3 regions of the Natranaerobius trueperi genome follow, and region 3 is predicted to be linked to each of the others. Evidence: a T-box and tRNA genes for the amino acid it is inferred to sense, from the RefSeq annotation. Region 3 holds a T-box; the other regions hold tRNA genes.
What was found. The T-box of region 3 lies ahead of glyQ (glycine--tRNA ligase subunit alpha). A T-box ahead of a tRNA ligase gene usually reads a tRNA of that ligase, here a tRNA-Gly.
Positions count from the first base shown of each region.

Region 1: it has a tRNA-Gly gene. The T-box ahead of glyQ (glycine--tRNA ligase subunit alpha) is inferred to sense a tRNA for this amino acid. The anticodon was not compared.
Region 2: it has a tRNA-Gly gene. The T-box ahead of glyQ (glycine--tRNA ligase subunit alpha) is inferred to sense a tRNA for this amino acid. The anticodon was not compared.

Region 1 is NZ_NIQC01000004.1:69,014-73,272, forward strand. It holds gene rpmG (50S ribosomal protein L33) at 1-53, opposite strand, end outside; gene tuf (elongation factor Tu) at 239-1,441, opposite strand; tRNA gene CDO51_RS03090 (tRNA-Met) at 1,625-1,701, opposite strand; tRNA gene CDO51_RS03095 (tRNA-Thr) at 1,707-1,784, opposite strand; tRNA gene CDO51_RS03100 (tRNA-Met) at 1,804-1,880, opposite strand; tRNA gene CDO51_RS03105 (tRNA-Gly) at 1,889-1,962, opposite strand; tRNA gene CDO51_RS03110 (tRNA-Tyr) at 1,967-2,054, opposite strand; gene sigH (RNA polymerase sporulation sigma factor SigH) at 2,133-2,774, opposite strand; gene CDO51_RS03120 (NYN domain-containing protein) at 2,881-3,414, opposite strand; gene rlmB (23S rRNA (guanosine(2251)-2'-O)-methyltransferase RlmB) at 3,425-4,162, opposite strand; gene thyX (FAD-dependent thymidylate synthase) at 4,159-4,259, opposite strand, start outside.
Region 2 is NZ_NIQC01000021.1:3,361-7,619, reverse strand. It holds gene CDO51_RS09170 (manganese catalase family protein) at 1-557, opposite strand, end outside; gene CDO51_RS09165 (redox-sensing transcriptional repressor Rex) at 769-1,437, shown strand; tRNA gene CDO51_RS09160 (tRNA-Asp) at 1,506-1,582, shown strand; tRNA gene CDO51_RS09155 (tRNA-Gly) at 1,589-1,663, shown strand; tRNA gene CDO51_RS09150 (tRNA-Cys) at 1,671-1,748, shown strand; gene CDO51_RS09145 (M20/M25/M40 family metallo-hydrolase) at 3,087-4,259, shown strand, end outside.
Region 3 is NZ_NIQC01000028.1:13,472-17,730, reverse strand. It holds gene glyS (glycine--tRNA ligase subunit beta) at 1-1,237, opposite strand, end outside; gene glyQ (glycine--tRNA ligase subunit alpha) at 1,230-2,114, opposite strand; T-box leader at 2,170-2,343, opposite strand; gene recO (DNA repair protein RecO) at 2,408-3,190, opposite strand; gene era (GTPase Era) at 3,193-4,074, opposite strand; gene CDO51_RS10540 (alanine/ornithine racemase family PLP-dependent enzyme) at 4,092-4,259, opposite strand, start outside.

The DNA.
Region 1 (4,259 bases), on a different contig from region 3:
TTGTAATTTCTCTGTTTGCATTCAGTACACTCAAGAGTTATTTTAACTCGCATCTTTAGCACCTCCTGGTAGAAACACTGCTTATAGCCAGTTTATCACTTTTACAAATCTATCACAACATAAACTGTATGTCAACAGATTAACTAACAATGATTGTTACATTTTTTAGTGTAGTATACTTAATCTAATATACATTAAAAGAAATCGAAAGGCCAGGGACTATGCCCTGGCCTCTATCCTACTCAACAATGCTAGCTACAACACCAGCACCAACAGTTTTACCACCTTCGCGGATAGCAAACCTTAAACCTTCTTCAATAGCGATCGGAGTAATCAACTTAATTTCCATCTGTACGTTGTCTCCTGGCATTACCATCTCTACTCCTTCTGGTAGTTCAATTACACCGGTAACGTCTGTTGTTCTGAAGAAGAACTGAGGCCTATAACCTGGGAAGAATGGAGTGTGACGTCCTCCCTCTTCTTTCTTTAGTACATAAACCTCTGCTTTAACATGAGTATGAGGATTGATACTTCCTGGCTTGGCCAATACCTGACCTCTTTCTATATCTTCTCTGTTTACCCCTCGTAGTAATGCTCCAATGTTGTCTCCAGCTTCTGCTGAATCCATTGACTTTCTGAACATCTCTACTCCAGTAACAACAGTCTTCTTAGGCTTATCTGCCATACCTACAATTTCTACTTCGTCGTTTACTTTAACGTCTCCTCGCTCTACTCTACCTGTTGCAACTGTCCCTCGTCCTGTGATACTGAACACGTCTTCAATTGGCATGATAAATGGCTTATCTACATCACGCTCTGGAGTTGGGATGTAGTCATCAATTGCATCTACTAGCTCCCAAATTGGTCCACAGCTATCACATTCGCGATCTCCACATCCACATTCAGTAGCTTTTAATGCTGAACCTGTTACAACTGGAGTATCGTCTCCTGGGAAGTCATATTCACTTAATAGATCTCTTACTTCCATCTCTACTAGTTCTAATAGTTCTTCGTCATCCACCATATCTGCTTTGTTTAAGAATACTACAATATGAGGAACCCCTACCTGACGACTTAGTAGGATGTGCTCTCTTGTCTGTGGCATAGGTCCGTCTGCTGCACTAACTACTAGTACCGCACCATCCATCTGTGCTGCACCAGTGATCATGTTCTTTACATAGTCTGCGTGTCCTGGGCAGTCTACGTGTGCATAGTGACGATTGTCTGATTCATACTCAACGTGGGAAGTACTAATTGTAATTCCACGCTCTTTCTCTTCTGGAGCACGGTCAATCTTATCATAATCCATTCTCTCTGCTCCACCAGCTGATGAAATACAAGTAGTCATTGCTGCTGTTAAAGTCGTCTTTCCGTGGTCAACGTGACCAATGGTTCCTATATTAACATGCGGTTTCGTTCTTTCAAACTTTTCTTTACCCATACTTAATCCTCCTTACTTATGTTTGATTGATAATGCCACCGTCCATAAACCTTTAAACGTGATCTTTGAAATTTTCTGACATGTCCACTTCAATTATAATCGAATCGTTCATAAAAATCAAAAAATATAGCAGTTTCAATTAAAAACAAAAAAAATATGCGTTTCACATATTTAAGGTTTAAATGGTAGCGGCGCAGGGATTCGAACCCCGGACTCTGCGGGTATGAACCGCATGCTCTAGCCAACTGAGCTACGCCGCCATGTATGGAGCTCACGACCGGATTTGAACCGGTGGCCTCATCCTTACCAAGGATGCGCTCTAACCTAGCTGAGCTACGCGAGCTCGCTCCATAATATTCAAATGGTTGCGGGGGCAGGATTTGAACCTGCGACCTCCGGGTTATGAGCCCGACGAGCTACCAGGCTGCTCCACCCCGCGTCGTTTGCTGGAGCGGGTGATGGGAATCGAACCCACGCAACTGGCTTGGAAGGCCAGGGCTCTACCACTGAGCTACACCCGCTCGCTGGTGGAGAGAGAAGGATTCGAACCTTCGAAGGCTAACGCCAGCAGATTTACAGTCTGCCCCCTTTGGCCAAACTCGGGTATCTCTCCATAATTTTTACGCTGTCTCATCAATGACATGTGTAATTATACATTTATTCTAAACAAAAGTCAACCCTTAAGTTGAAATTAATCAGCTCTAATATTTAGATAACGTTCTAACTTTCTTTTCACCCTTTGCAAGGCATTATCAATCGATTTCACATGTCTATTAAGCTCTATAGCAATTTCTTGGTAACTTTTACCCTCTAAGTAAAGCATAAGAACTTTCCATTCAAGGCTGCTAAGGATTTCTGTCATCTTTAACTCGATATTATTATATTCTTCCCGATTTACCATTAGATATTCAGGGTCAGTTATTCTAACGCCAGAAATCACATCTAATAAAGTTCTATCCGAATCCTCATCATAAATTGGTTTATCCAAAGAAACATAAGAATTTAGAGGAATATGCTTTTGTCTGGTAGCAGTTTTTATTGCCGTTATTATTTGACGTGTTATACATAGTTCTGCAAAGGCTTTAAACGACGATAGCTTGTCCCCTCGAAAATCCCTTATTGCCTTATATAAACCAATCATACCTTCTTGTATAATATCTTCACGGTCCGCTCCAATTAAAAAGTATGACCTCGCTTTAGCTCGAACGAAATTTTTATACTTGCCAATTAAAAACTCTAATGATTCATGACAACCATCTCTAGCTCTTCTAGCCACATCTTCATCACTTTTGAGATCATACTTCTGGAAAATATCCTGAGCGCCTTGACTCACATGCATCGCCTCCGGTTTATATTCTCGGGTAACAAGCTTATATTAGCTTAACACATAATAATTATACATTAACTAAAAAGAAATCGTCAAGTAAAAGAAGGGAAAACTAATCACTTTGTCGAAAGCTATTAAGTTTTTCTTTCATCCTCTCATCTAAAAGATTCCCCAAAGTATTTTTACTATCATCTTTATTGATATAACGTTTACGTATACGTTGCGTCGTCGCATTAGTAATATCTTTTAGGTTTCTAGCCGACAATCTAGCGGCTCCTTTACCTAAAATCACTCGTTGTTCCTGCCAATCAGAAGTAGCTACTTCTACATTTCCTTGGGTCACCAGTTCATATACTAGTGCTTCAATAAGGCTGTCAGCTGTTTCCCCTTCTTGGGTAAAGATTACCATAACGCCAGAACTTTCCTCTGTGTGACGTTTTTTTTCTTTAGTTAAATGTGCATCAAAAACTACTATTATTTGTTTCCATAAAATGTTTTTGAATTTAGCAAGTTCTTCGATAAGTTCCAAACGGCTAATTTCAAGACTTTCCTCGGCAGTTTGTTTGAGATTTGTCCAAGCATTTATGATATTGTAACCGTCTACAATTAAATAGTCAGTCAAAAAATCACTCCATTTCTCCTGCAACCCAAGCTCGCTACCCTTCTTGTCTAAAGCGTTCGTATAATAGTAATGCAGTAGCAACACTTACATTAAGCGAATTAACATTCCCAACCATAGGTATGTTTACTAAAAAATCACAATCATTCTTTAGTTTTTCACTTATTCCAAAACCTTCACTTCCCATCACTAAAGCAAGTGGTCCTTTGAGGTCTGATTCATAATATACTGTGTCACCATCCATATCAGCACCAACAACCCAAATCCACTTTTCTTTCAACTTAGACACTACTTGGCGAAGATTAGAAACTTTAATAACTGGTACATATTCCGATGCTCCACTAGAAGCTTTGATTACATTAGGTGTGATATCAACACTTCGCCGTTTTGGAATAATTACACCATCTACTGCTACAGCATCAGCTGTTCTTAGTATTGCGCCTAAATTTTGAGGATCTGTTAAATGATCTAAAATCAGGAGAAAAGGAGCTTTATTCTTTTTTTCTGCATTATCTAATACTTCTTCTAGTGTGTGGTACTTAAATGGCTCTACTTCTGCAGCAACACCTTGGTGCTCACCTGAAGGAACCTTCTGTTCAAATTCTTCTCTAGAAAGTTGTTGTAAAGTTATGTTGCTTTTCTTTGCACTATTTACCAATTCATTTCTGGATTTAGGGTGCAACTCTTTATTAACATAAACTTTATATACTTTCCTTGTTCCTTGAATAGCTTCTTTCACAGAATTTTTCCCAATGATTAGCTCTTTTTTACTCATAATTCTTTTTTTGCCACTCCTTTATACTTACCACAACTTTTACTACCTTCTGGACATGTACCGTCAACGTCACATTGAGCACCCTCTTTTTCAAATA
Region 2 (4,259 bases), on a different contig from region 3:
TTAGAGCCTTTGTTTTGTACTTTGTTTAGAGCTTCTCTAAATAAAGCGTTATGGGCTTCTTCTCGATTCAATAGGAAATCAATAGTTTCTCTGACTCCATTGTCATTAATTTGCCTGTATAAATACTCATACACCACTTTGGCGCGTTGCTCTGCAGCAATATTAGATAAGAGATCGGCAGCTAAATCACCAGTACTGTTTATATAATTTGCAGTCCATGGATTACCTGAAGCGTCATTGAGAAGAGGAGTTAAGCCACCTAGAACGTGAGCTTGAACGTTTCCTCCTTGAACTGATGTTAAATCTGGGTCATGTCCGTGTAACATATTTATAGTGGTGGCTACCATTTCCATATGGCTAAGTTCTTCTGCTCCAATATCTAAAAATAGATCCTTTATTTCAGGATCTTGGATTCGAAAACTTTGTGCGATATATTGCAGGCCTGCTTTTAATTCACCGTTTCCACCACCTAATTGTTCCTGTAACATAGCAGCATAGGTCGGATTGGGGCGATCTACCTTAACTTGATGAAGTAATTGTTTGTCATGAGTAAACAATTGAGCACCTCCTTTTATAGAGAGTAGAAGCCAAATTGATTTTGACTCCTAATTATATTCTGTTCGAAAAAATTTTAAGTATGTATTAAATTTACCTATAGAAAATTAAATTTGTTGTGTTATAATAATGAAAACTTGTTATTTTTTTGGTATCATAAGGTATGGGTAAAAAGATTCTGAATAAGTTCTTCAATATAAAAGGAGGTAAAATATGCCACAAAGAGGCGAAGCACCAATTTCTGTTATTAAACGACTTCCAGTTTATTTGCGAGTACTCGATAATTTAGTAAAAAGAGATATTGAAGTTGTATCTTCAAAAAGCTTAAGTAAACAAACAGGATTTTCTGCTGAACAAATAAGAAAAGACTTGGCGTTTTTTGGCGCCTTCGGGACACGAGGAACAGGTTATAATACTAACTACTTACGTGAAAGAATTTTAAGGATCATTGGTTTAGATAAACAAACTAATGTTGCGATTATTGGAGCAGGACACTTGGGTACAGCATTTGCACGATATAATATACGTGAGAACCCATATACAAATGTAGTAGGTTTGTTTGATGTAAGTCCCGATAGTGTTGGAGGCGAAATTGAAGGTGTACCTGTTTACCATTTAAATGACTTACAAGATATGATTAAACAAGAAAAAGTTCAGGTTGGAGTAGTTACCGTTCCAGCAGTTCATGCTCAAGAAGTTGTTGATCGCATGGTCGAAGAAAATGTGAAAGCTATTTTAAATTTTGCTCCAGCTAAATTAAATGCTCCTGAACATGTAACAATACATAATGTAGACCTAACTATTGAACTTCAGAGTCTTATATATTTTGCACGTGAAGAACTTTCAGCAGATCGAGATAAAGAAGAAAACAAAGAAGAATAATTTTTATAAAAAACCTATTGACTTCGAAGGAAATGTTATGTATAATGAATATTGTCAATGAGGAGCGCGGGGCTGTAGTGAAGCGGCTTAACACGCCTGCCTGTCACGCAGGAGACCGCGGGTTCGAATCCCGTCAGCCCCGCCACTTATTGCGGGAATAGCTCAGTGGTAGAGCACCGCCTTGCCAAGGCGGGGGCCGCGGGTTCGAATCCCGTTTCCCGCTCCAGATACATGGTGGGATGGCGAAGTCTGGCTAACGCCGCGGACTGCAAATCCGTTATGCGCGGGTTCGAATCCCGCTCCCACCTCCAAATCTCAAATAGTAAAAGTAGGAACGACGGGCTTTCGAAGTGATTTCGAGAGCCCTTTTTTTATTTTGAAGGCTTTGTTAAAGTTTCTTGTTGTTTTCTAGAAAATCACAAATTAATATGTTATAGTTAAAGGTAACAAAAGTTTATAGTATGTGGAAGCATGGAGTAATAATGGGTTAATAAATTTGTAAAATCATAGATAAGCAGGACTCCAGATATAAAGAACAGATAACTTTAAAGGACTTAATATTTTGTTGAAAATATATAATTCAGTTTTTTAATTTATAATTATAATGACAGGAGAATTGCAAATGGGTGAGTAAATAACAGTATATAGTGTATTATTATTAGCATTTGTTGTTGAGAGTATATCAATTTTCAGAACAATAAAACAATTCACATTATTGAAGTTAAAGTTAATATTGCAGATACCAATAAGAAGGTCATATTTGCATTGGTATGTGCCGGATTTATAACAACTAGTTCGGAAACGTGGTGTTAACGTGAGTAAATGTGACTAGATCCTTTTTAACTTTGTATTATTAATGATAGTGATGATTATTTGTATATCTAATTATTTTACAACTTACCATTATTAGACAAAAATTGTTAAAGGAGGCTGACCGATAAAAAGCGAAATATAATATTAAGAGCTGGTTACTCACTTTGCTGGTAAAGTGAGTAAATTAGAGTGAAATGACAGTCAATGGTGTTTATATAAGTCAAATTAAAACTCTAGATAATAAATAAAAGGTCAAAAAAGGATCTAAGATATCTGTTATTTTTACTTCACATTATATCTTTTAAAGCCTATTTTTGTAATAATTAAAATGAAGATTGATAAAAAAATTACCTGCTTCCGGTATACTCAAAATGAATGTTATGCAAGTAAAGGAATTAACTTTGATCATCGGAGCAGAGAATGCAAAAGAAACTTATGTTGAAAGAGATAAGGGTTTTTGGGTGTAGAGTTCGCAATCAATTACTTTTTGAAAATACTAAAAGTTTTTATGTTGATTAGAAATTATTAAAAAAGATTGAGTTAAAAGAAGAAGTACTAGTAGTTATAGAACCAATGGTCAATATTGTTAGACTCTAGCCGTTTTTAAAGCAAGCAGGGATTCAAACTATTTTAGTAAATTTAAACTACATTAAAAAAGTAAGGAATTCGATGACAATATGAAGCTTTAACAGAAGTACTTATTTAGATAGAAAATTATGAAGAAAATAACGGAAGCAGAAAAGATTTTGAGACCCCTGAGTAGAACTGATAACAGTAACAGGATTTTTGGCTGAAGAGTGCGTTTGTAGCAATTTATCTATCGGGAGGTTGTAAAAATGGAGATTTTTGAAAGTGATGGATTGAGAATGTATGAAGATATTGTAGATTTAGCAGCTTTAGGAAATAGGTTTGCAGGATCTACTGCAGAAAAAGAAGCTGGTGAAATGGTTAAAAAATCATTTATACAATCTGGATTTGAAGTATATGAAGAAGCTTTTGATGTATTTTCTTTTTATGAAAAAAAATCTCAGATAAAGTTAAGAAAACCGTTAGAGCTTACACTCGAGACCAGAGCAATGTATTATTCACCGGGTACTGATAAAGATGGATTACAAGGCGAATTAGTTTATGTAAAAAATGGTTTAGAACAAGATTATGAAGGTAAAGATGTTGAAGGAAAAGTAGTAATTTTCCATAGAGATGACAAACAAATTAAAGATCATTTTTGGCCTGAAATAAAGATAGCTTCCAAAAAAGGAGCAATTGGCGCAATTCTTATTAATTTCGATGAATGGGAATTTATAACTACTCTTGAAACTGGCTATTTTGAACAATCTAAAAGATTTTTGCCTATAGAACCAAATCAAATCCCATCTGTTATTGTTAGCAAAAATAAAGGTGAAATGATCCTTGATTTAATGAATAGAGAAAAAGTTATTGTAGATATTTTCGTTAACACGCTAAACGAAAAAATGCGTTCATCCAATATAAGGGGGGTTAAAGCCGGAAGCCAAAAAAATAAAGAAAAAATTCTTATATATGGACATAGAGATTCTGCTGGAACTCCTGGAGCGAATGATAATGGATCAGGAACAGTTATAATGTTGGAACTTGCTCGTCTTTTTAAGGATATAAAATTAAATAGAACTTTAGAATTTTTATCCACGGGGGCAGAAGAACAATTAGGGGCTGCAGGTGCACAGGAATATATAAATAGGCATAAAAATGAACTTAATAATATAAAAGCTGCTGTTGAATTAGATATGGTTGGTAGTGGGAATTCACTATGTGTTATGAAAGGAGGTGAATGGCCAGACAAAACAGTAAATTTCCCAGACAAAGTCTGTCAGTTTATTTACGAAAAAGCGCGGGAACATGGGTATGCCGTGGAATATGGATTCAATGATTTTGGAACACCAGATAGCGGTAAATTTTCAGCAGCAGGTATTCCTACCACTTGGATATGGGGACCTGATGATATTTATTACCATAGTCCACAAGACACCCCT
Region 3 (4,259 bases):
CTTGCAGCTTTGGAAATTCACCTACCATTTGTGTAGTTAAATCTGCTTTAGATAGATCAATAGCCCTAAGGGATAAGGAACGAACAGGCTCTGAAAGTTCAAGTATATCAAGCAATGTCCTTCCTAATTCATTCATTCGATCAACTTTTTTTGCAACACTACCAAGTTCTTCTCTATAAATTATAGATTTCAAGTCTTCTAATTTAGTTTCTAAAGTAGTACGACGATCCTCTTGATAGAAAAAGTTAGCATCAGAAAGACGTGCTCTTAAAACTCTCTCATTACCAGCTTTAACTTTTTCAATTGCGGTATCATCACCATTTCTAATTGTTATGAAGTACGATAACAAAGTGGTGTTCTGTTTTTTATCTAAAAGTCCAAAATACTTTTGATGATCTTGCATACAAGTAATCAACGCTTCTTTTGGAATATTTAAAAATTCTTTTGAAAAGCTTCCCGTCAATGCAGTTGGCCATTCTACTAAAAAATTAACTTCTTCAAGCAAATTTTCTGGCATTTCAGCTACAGCATCTAATTCTTGTGCTAATTTTTCAACTTGATTTTTAATAGAGCTCCGCCTCTTATTATGATCGACCATAACATAAGATTTTTCTAACAATTCTTCATATTTACTAGGATTTTCAATATGTATTGCTTCTGAACCTAAAAATCTGTGACCTTTGCTTAAATTAGATGCGTTCACATTTCCAAAATTAAATGAAACAACTTCTGTTCCTAACATTGCCACAATCCATCTAACTGGACGTATAAATTTTTCAGATCTATTTCTCCAAAACATTTTTACAGGAAATTCAATCGATCTAATTAATTGATTAAATAAATCAGGTAATACCTGGATAGTCTCTTTTCCCTTAACATTTTTTACAGCATAAACATATTCTTTATCTGATTCTTTTTCTATTTGCAATTCTTCTACTTCTACTCCCTGACCTTTTGCAAATCCAATTACTGCTTTAGTTGGGTTTCCATCTTTATCGTAAGCTATATCTTTAGAAGGACCCCTTTTTTTACTGGTATCGCTTTTTTGTGTTTCTTCAACACCAAAAGCTTGAAGCACTAACCTTCTTGGAGTAGCCATTACTTTGAGATCTGAATATCCAATTTTATATTCTTCAAACAGTTTTTTAGATTTGACTTCGATTTGGTTAATAGCTTTTGGAATATAACGTGCTGGTAATTCTTCAGTACCAATTTCAAATAATAAAGTTTTAGCCATTATTTTTTCCCTCCTTTAGGAGAGGATAATTAAGGTTCTCTCTTTGTTTGAGATATGCTTTAGCGCATTTTCTAGCAAGGCCTCTTACTCTACCAATATACCCAGTTCTTTCTGTAACACTAATTGCACCTCTAGCTTCTAATAAGTTAAATGTATGTGAACACTTAAGTACATAATCATAACCTGGAATTACTAATTGTTTATCTAATAACCTTTTTGCTTCCTTTTCATATATTTCAAATTGTTTAAAAAGCTCTTTCGATGAAGATTCATCAAAGGAAAACACGGACTGTTCATATTCAGTTTGTTGGAATAACTCACCATACGTTACTTCATCATTCCATTTAATATCAAATACATTTTCTACACCTTGTATATACATAGCAATTCTCTCGAGTCCATATGTTAGTTCACATGAAACTTTATCTACATCTACGCTGCCTACTTGTTGGAAGTAAGTAAATTGAGTAATTTCCATTCCATCTAGCCATACTTCCCAACCAAGTCCCCAGGCTCCTAAAGTGGGTGATTCCCAGTTATCTTCAACAAAACGTATATCATGCTCTACTGGATCGATACCTATAGCTTCTAGACTTTTTAAATATCTTTTTTGGATATCATCAGGAGTTGGTTTCATAATCACTTGAATCTGATGATGTTGATATAATCTGTTTGGATTTTCTCCATACCTTCCATCATTTGGCCGTCTTGATGGTTCAACATAAGCAACATTCCATGGTTCTGGTCCTAAGGTTCTTAGAAAAGTAGCTGGATTCATAGTTCCTGCACCTTTTTCTATATCGTAGGGTTGCAATACTAAACAATTTTCATTTTTCCAATACTCTAATAACGAAAACATAAGTTCTTGAAAATTCATTTTTAACACCTCCATTTATAACAAACTACAAAAACCCTCTACGTCCTCCTATTAAGATAGGGACGAGAGGGGTCTCCCGCGGTTCCACCCTATTTAACTCCCTATACGGGAGTCCGCTCAACCTTATTAGCTCAGAAATGCCTTCACTACCATATCTTTTCGAGCTTTCACCATCCTCGAATCGCTTATAAGATAGAGGGTAATTACTACTTTTCATCATTGCCAATATCGGTATATCGTTGGTTATAATAAAAATATAGCAAAAAATTAGTAGCAATGTCAAACAGAATCAATTAATTTTCATTCATTGTCAAATAGAATGATTTTGTTTTACAAACTACATCAAAGTGTATTTTTAACATATGAGAAAGTACTTTTTCTATAGTGCTGTTTTGAAATGATGTTAATTTTAGATTACGTAATTGATAAACTGGTAGGGAAAATAATCTTTTAATTATATTAACACTTCCAAAATCTATAGGAAACGCTGAAATGTGCATATCTTTTTCATATGCTTTCAATTTCTCAAAACATTCTTCACAAATTAATCCCCCAGACTCTGGGTCAAAAAAACTTCTAGTATTATTTGACATTACTTCTTTTTCATGGTTTGCACACCCAGATAAATCAGGGCTTACACCTAAATTATGTATCAATTTAGCTTCAAATATACGTAAAACTAACGATGGAGAATAACCTTTTTCTAGCAGGTGTAATGAACTTAAGGTAACACCAAAAAGGGCCGAATATTCTTCTCCTTCTGGTATAGTCTTATCTAGTAATTCTAAAATACACATACCAGCACTCATAATAGCCAAATCGGTTCTAACTTTTCCAAATTCATGTACAATCTTTCCCTGAACGATTTTATCTAAGCTACGACCTGAATATAATTGAAAATTTGCATAAGTAAAACTTTGAACTATTCCTGATAATTTGCTTTTTGGCTTTTTTACACCTTTAACTATTGAAGATATCCTCCCGTATTCAGGGCTAAATAAAGTAACTAACTTATCATAATCACGATAATCTTGATTTTTTATAACTATCGCATCAGTCTTATATACGGCACACATACTTAATACCCCAAATCTTTTAAAAATCTCTCTTTATTACGCCAGTCTTTTTTCTCTTTCACCCATAGGTCTAAATAAATATGGCTACCCAATAATCTTTCAATATCTTGTCTTGCTTCTTTTCCTATCTTCTTTAACAGATTCCCTTTTTTCCCAATAACAATTTTCTTTTGTGATTCTCTTTCTACATATATAACGCCTTCAACATCAATTAAATCCTTATTTTCTCGATTTGATACTGATAAAATCTCAACAGCCAAAGAATGTGGGATTTCTTCCTGCGTATAGTGTAATAATTTTTCTCGTACAATTTCTGAGATTACAAATCTTTCAGGATGATCTACTATTTGATCTTCTGGATAATATTGCGGACCTTCAGGCATTAGATTTTCTAGATCTTTAAGTAAATCTTGTACATTATCTCCTTTTAAAGCGGAGATATAATAAGTTTTAGTAGGTTTGAATAATTGTTTTAATTTATCTGCTTTTTCTTTAGCTGTTTCCATATCAACTAAATCAATTTTATTCATAACAAGAATTATTGGTGATGAAATATTAGAGAGTTTCTCAATGACAAATTTATCCCCTTTTCCTAGTGCTACTGATGCATCAATAACTAACATTAAAGCATCCATCTCATTAAGACTTCTTTCTACTGACTTTAACATTTTCTCCCCGAGTCGGTGTTTAGGCTTATGTACACCTGGCGTATCAATAAAGACTAATTGACTATTACTACCATTGTAGATACATTGAATCTGATTTCTAGTAGTCTGAGCCTTATCACTTGTTATAACTACTTTCTGCCCCAATATATAGTTAATCAATGTAGATTTTCCAGAATTCGGGCGTCCTATTACTGAAACAAAACCGGAACTAAACATAAGATCTTTCTCCTTTCCTAATCATTTACTTCAATATCTATGTAAGGTGAAGTCATTGCAGATAGAACTGCTCCATATGTCATATTAAATTCTACTTTTTCTCCTACATCATAAGTACACTGTGAATCAGTAATATCTATAATCAAATGGTCACTACTTGCACCTTCAATACTTATTTTATTGTC